Regions from separate parts of the Vicingus serpentipes genome, predicted to be linked through region 1. Evidence: riboswitches for the same ligand, from Rfam matches in the RefSeq annotation. Region 1 holds a riboswitch; the other holds the start of a gene.
The links. A riboswitch is a leader RNA that binds a small molecule or an ion and turns the genes downstream of it on or off. The one in region 1 is predicted to bind S-adenosylmethionine.
Positions count from the first base shown of each region.

Region 2: linked by a shared signal. The riboswitch ahead of FRY74_RS09110 (homoserine O-acetyltransferase family protein) and the one ahead of FRY74_RS06385 (hypothetical protein) in region 1 are both predicted to bind S-adenosylmethionine.

Region 1 covers NZ_VOOS01000002.1:533,098-536,315, forward strand. The annotation lists gene FRY74_RS06375 (hypothetical protein) at 1-1,016, opposite strand, end outside; gene FRY74_RS06380 (hypothetical protein) at 1,296-1,589, opposite strand; SAM-I-IV-variant riboswitch at 1,675-1,770, shown strand; gene FRY74_RS06385 (hypothetical protein) at 1,829-2,212, shown strand; SAM-I-IV-variant riboswitch at 2,220-2,313, shown strand; gene FRY74_RS06390 (hypothetical protein) at 2,377-2,760, shown strand; SAM-I-IV-variant riboswitch at 2,771-2,865, shown strand; gene FRY74_RS06395 (hypothetical protein) at 2,926-3,218, shown strand, end outside.
Region 2 covers NZ_VOOS01000004.1:77,121-80,338, forward strand. The annotation lists gene FRY74_RS09105 (homoserine dehydrogenase) at 1-343, opposite strand, end outside; gene FRY74_RS09110 (homoserine O-acetyltransferase family protein) at 330-1,376, opposite strand; SAM riboswitch class I at 1,615-1,738, opposite strand; gene dnaG (DNA primase) at 1,927-3,218, opposite strand, start outside.

The DNA of each region.
Region 1 (3,218 bases):
CTTGCCAGGTATTCTGTTTTAATATCCATTTCATTACCAATATCAACCTTTAGTTGTTTGATTAAAATCGAAGGAGTTCCATATTTATGTTTGTACTTATAATAAACCGTGTCTTTATTTAATAAGTCTAAATGATCATACTCTCCTTGCTCAACTAATGGAACAGCTAATTTAGGATGTTGTCGATTAAAATAAGTATATAGCCAACTTGTTTCAAAACGACCTTCTAAAATTTGATGTTTTTCTGTAGCTCCAGCCTCATCTTTGAAATACTTAACCGCAAAATAATCTTTATTTCGATACTTAAAGTTGATATAAACTCTCCCCCATACTAAACCAATTTGTTCTGTTAACCCTGCACTTTCATATACAACTTCACTCTTCTTTATTAAAGACTCTAAGTTCTCATTACTTTTTTTTAAGGCAGCGTTTTCAAGAGCTAATTCATCATTTTTTTTTTTAACTTCTTCTATATCATTATTAAGCTGATGAGTAACCTCATCTTTATTAAGCAATAGTTTACTATATTCTTCTTCGGTTAATTGAGCTTTAGTTTTAGTTGGGATTTTGTTTTTATCAAACTTTAAACCTTTTAAATTGGGAGTACCTGTGTCTCTTAGATACCATACCCAATAATCATGAGTCCATTCCAACATAAAACATGCTTCCTCCTTAGTGATTTCAATTTCTTCAATAAATTCTCCAGGGTGTGAGGCATCATTACCTAAATTATAACAATTCCATAATTTTTTAATAATCCTATCTGGACAAACTTTTTTAAATGGGTCTTGATGAAGTAAAGACGCACCACTATAAGGCCTAGCCTTATTTTTGTAATTTTCTTTTTCTGGAAATTCAATTTCTTTATCATTGTAAACCTGATATAAAAATGCCTCCAACACTTTACGTAAAAGAGAACCTGTTAAAGAAGAGTCTATAGGTACAAGATCTTCTGCTGTTTTTAATCGTTTATAATAAGGTGTTCCTACTAAAAATTCAAAATTCGATTCAACCATATTTAATTTAAAAAATTCTAATTTAAAGCTTTTTCTACTTAATCTAAAGTTTCTTGAACAAGCCACTCTAATCTTTTTTGCATAATACTTTTAATATTGATAAGCTAATCTTCATTTTCAGGTTTAAGTTGGACTATTTCTATTAAGATACTATTCCATATACCCAGTACGGTTTCATCCCTTCTTCTTTGCTAATTCGCAACCTCATCTTTCTTAAATTATCATATAGTTCTTTCTCTTTATCATTAAACTGATAATTGGTAGATTTTTGAATAAATACTAAAACTTCAAACGCTCCTGCTTAGTTTTTATTAGTGACAACTTAATCTCATCCATATTCTTTAAATCTTTAGTAATAGGTTTTTGATTAAGTTTTATAAACTCTTTTATTACAAAACTTTTTAGTCCTTGCTTATCTTTGAGAAGATTCTTCAGCTCAAAATCTTTATCGTCTCCATTAACAATAATTAAATTAAAAAGATCTTCCGTCAAAGCTATTTCAACCGACTCATTTAAAATAGGATTGTACTTTTTGATAAGAGATTTTATTTTCGACTGCTCTTTCTTATTCATTAAATAAATTTAAGAAATTAGATGAATAAATTATTTTTTTTCTCCTACTTGTAACAAATTTTATATAACCGCGTTATAATAACAAACAATGTATCTTGAATCTCTTTTTAAGAGATACCAACCGAGCAAAAAAGCAACGGTGGTTTAGTATACGGGCAGTCTGTCAAAAACAATTAACCTCAGCTGCCAAAATATTAAAAAAGATACATTGAATTATTAACCTTTTAAATTAATGTATCATGAATCAAATTGAATTAAACAGAATTAATGAATCTCATATAATGAGAGTTGATAAGCTATACAGAATGCATGGAGGCTTATCTTCAAGATTAATTAGCTATCAAAACCAAACAATGTTTTTAGAAATAATCATTTCTAATCGTTGGAGAAAAGATAATTTGACCACAGCTAATCAAATTGCAAAATGTTGGAAAGAATACAATAATCAATTAGCCAACTCAAGCTTCTTTAATGTCAAGATAAAAAGAACAGAAGGAGAAACTGGTTTTGTGATGGGACTTAAAGAAAAGCAAAGTAAAACTGACTTAAAGAAAAAAATTGAAAATTTGGTTAGAGGAGAAAAGAATACCATTTTAATTGAAACTATTAAAGGTACCCTTTAATCAAAACCACAAGCATCAAGAATCTCATTATGAGATACCCTCCGAGCAAAAAAGCCACGGTGGTTTAGTATGCGGGCAGTCTGTCAAAAACAATTAACCTCAGCTGTCAAAATACAATTCTTAGATGCATAAGTAAATTATTTATTAACTAAAACTTATGTACAATGAAAACAGAAACTAAAATTCCTAAAGATGTATCCATAAGAGTAGATTATAACTATCTAGTTATTGATGGTAAAAAGTTATTTGATAAACTCGGGTATAAAACTACTGCGTTTTTTAAAGGACTTAATCTCCATTCTCATGACAGTCTGATCTACTTTTTAGACATGGGACATTATGGAATCTCACAACTTCACGATAGGCTAATTGATTTTGGATTAGTATTAAACAAAGATTTCATCATCGATTCTGCTCATTCTTTTTATGGCGTTGAAAGAATACAACACCTTCAGCCAAAAGTAAGAGAAATAAACTTTGAAGTAGATTGGCTTAAAGGAGCTCAAACTGAAAATGGAACATTCTTATGGAGAACTAATAGAAATTAAAAAAACAATTATCATGTATCTTGAATCTCTTTTTAAGAGATACCAACCGAGCAGAAAAGCAACGGTGGTTCAGAATACGGACAACAGTCAAAAAAACAGACTTCACCTCCTAAAACAAATCAAGTTACATGAGTTAAATTATTTACCAATCTAAACTTATGTATTATGAGCATTTACCCAAGCACTAAACAAATTTTATTTCTTGAACTTGAATATCATTATATTCTTGATGCCGTTCTATGTTATTATCAAGTAAAAGATAATCGACTAATCATTAGTATTAACGATAATAGAGAGGAGGCTGAAGAAATAAAAGATTATGAAGTTACCCTCAGCTATCCACAAATAAGAATCTTCCTACATTATCTTAAAATTAAGTCCCTTCCAACTATTAAAGTAATTCTTCACGACATTGTTAGGTTAATCTTTCAAGAATATAAACCAATGTTTGGTTATGG
Region 2 (3,218 bases), on a different contig from region 1:
TACTTTTATTTTCTAGTTCAAGTAATTTTTCTAGATTGTTAGCTATCATTTTTTTGTTTGCAGAAACTACATTTTTACCAGCTTTTAAAGCTTTAGTAACTATATCAAATGCTTCTTTATCATCACTAATTAATTCAACTACAGTTTCAACAGATTTATCATTAATAACTTCATCTGCCTCCGTAATAAATTTAGCTTTTACTTCATCTCTTTCTTTATTGTTGTTTTTTATAACAATTTTAGGCAACAGCTTTTCTTCTTTATTTTCTTCTAAGTAGCTGTAAAATCCTTGACCTACAACTCCAAAGCCAATTAATCCTATATTTTTATTAAGCGTACTCATATCGTTTAGTTTTTAATTTTTGTGTTAAATAAAATTTTTCAAATAATTCTTTTAGTTGGTCTGTTTCTATTAAAAATCCATCATGACCATATAATGAATCTATTACTTCCAATTCAGCATCTTTAATGCTATCTGCTATTAAAATTGACTCAGAAACTGGAAACAATAAATCAGAATTTACAGCTACAACTAATGTGTTTGCTTTAACTTGATTTAATGCTTTAGTAATGCTTCCTCTGCCTCTACCCACATCATGACTATCCATCACCTTACTTAAGGTCCAGTAAGAAAAAGCATTAAAGCGATTAACTAATTTTTCACCTTGATAATTTTGGTAAGACGAAGCTTTATAACAATCAATTCCCTCTCTATTGTCCTCTTGAGTTGCTCGATAAGTATTGTAATTACGATAGCTTAATAATGCAATAGAACGAGCTGCTTTCAACCCTTTTAAACCCGCATCATCGCTGTAAGAATACCAACTTCTATCAGCTTTAATTGCTAAACGTTGACTTTCGTTAAAAGCAATTCCCCAAGGAGAATGCTTTGCATTAGTAGCTATTAAAATTAAATTCTCTATTAAAGATGGATTTATAATGCTCCATTCTAACGCTTGTTGCCCGCCTAATGAACCGCCTAAAAGAGTTTGAATTTTTTTAATCTGTAAATAATCTTTCAACAGCTCAAATCCATTTACAATATCTCGAATAGTAAGTTGAGGAAAGCTATGGTAATATTTATTTCCATTATCAGGATTAATTGACAAAGGTCCTGTAGATCCATAAGCCGACCCCAAAACATTTGCGCAAACAATAAAATAGTTTTCAGGATTATAAAATTTGCCTTTACCAACTAATCCATTCCACCACTCTTCAGGATTTGAATTAGCTGTTAAAGCATGTGTTATCCATATCACATTATCGCCTGTTGAGTTTAACTTACCTATAGTAGTATAAGCAATCTCTATCTTTTGTAGCGATTCTCCAGATTCTAATCCGAATATTTTGTTGTATTTATAAGTTTGTAGTAACATTTTAAAAAATAAAAAATGAGATTTTAAGATATAGTTGTCTCCTTTGTTTTGGAGAAACATTACCTAAGTTTTCGAGAAAATAATTGAATAACTAAATGGTAATGTTAATGACTGAAACAACAGCACATAAATGGCACTACACAATTATGATGAGCCCTTAAAGGCAAATTAGAAACACAACTTACTTGTAGTAAGTTTTTTGTCTTAATTGATGAATAATTCGTTTTCATTTTGCAATTTTTTATATGTTCCGCAACATCGCGGATAGGATTTGGCACCGGTTTTCCAATTCTTTTTACAGAACTTTTAGTTGGTTGCCAGAAGGTCAAAGAGCCTATTCTCTCGCTTCTTCTTTATAAACAATTACAATTCACTGGGTGAGTGGTAACTGAAAATCAATGCAAATATAAAGAACAATGTTTTATAATTCAAAATTTAATTCTGTATTTTTATTATAAAAACCAAAATTCAATACATTATTTTGAAATGATAAATTAAAAGGCACAATAAAGTTGTTTTATAAATAAACAACAAAAGAAAAATTATGATATTACTTTAAAATAATTCGACCTAGTTTTTCAGACAATTGGCGCTGCACACCTTTTAGGTGCTTATATTCAGTCATTAGCCTAATTTGTTCTATATCGTTCTTTTCTATTTTAAGTTGTGAACCGATCTCTTCAAGTAAATATTCTACCTTCGTGGCTTTAAAGGCGAAAACACTATTAAATATTGCCATTTTAACCTGGCTTTCTTCAGTTTTAACAAAAATGCCGTGGTTTTTCCAATTTTCACTCACTTCATATTTGTTTGATAGAACATCAATCGCTAATCTACTTATATCTTGATTTAAATTATTGATAAAATCTTGGTGTGTTGGAATTCGTTCTTCATTTACCATCTCAACATAATGATTAAAAGCTTCTTGTAGTATTGGGTTGTCAAACGTTAATCCGTCACCATTAATATTAGACAGAATATAAACTGCAGCTGTTACTTCTTGTTGTTGAATTTCTTCATTTTCACCCAACACATCTACTGTAATTATTTCGGCTCCATAAGAAATTAATAACCTTATAATTTCATGCTCCCAATGTGCTACCTTACTTGAAATACTTGAGCTTTTTTCTTCTTGTGGTTCGTAAAAGTCTTCAATTGGTGGTGGACCATCATCAAAATGTTGCTGTTGAGGCTTTGAAGCTTTACCCCGTAAAATTTTATTTGTTTCGTTAATTAATGCCTGCTCACCTATATCAAGCAGCGAACTACATTCTTGCGTATAAATAGAACGTTTAATTTGATCAGGGATTATTGCAATACTAGCAACAATTTCTTTAATTAATTCAGCTTTTTTAATGGGGTCATTTCCAACTTCTTCTAATAAAACCGAAGTTTTAAAACGAATAAAATCTTGAGCATGCTCTTTAATATATGCTATTAACTCATTTGAAGAATGATTTTTAGCATAAGAATCCGGGTCTTCACCATCAGGAAAAAGAACAACCCTCACATTCATCCCTTCTTGCAAAATCATATCAATACCTCTAAAGGAAGCTTTTAATCCAGCTGCATCTCCATCATAAAGAATTGTAATGTTTTCGGTAAAACGTTTAATTAATCGTATTTGCCCCTCCGTTAAAGAAGTTCCTGAAGAAGAAACTACATTTTCAACACCTGATTGATGTAAAGAAATAACGTCAGTATAACCCTCTACCAAGTAGCAATTATCTTGCTGTATAATTTCCTTTTTGGCAAAATAAATACCATAAAGCACCTTGCTTTTATGGTATATTTCTGATTCTGGTGAGTTTAAATATTTGGCAGCTTTTGCCTCAGTTTTTA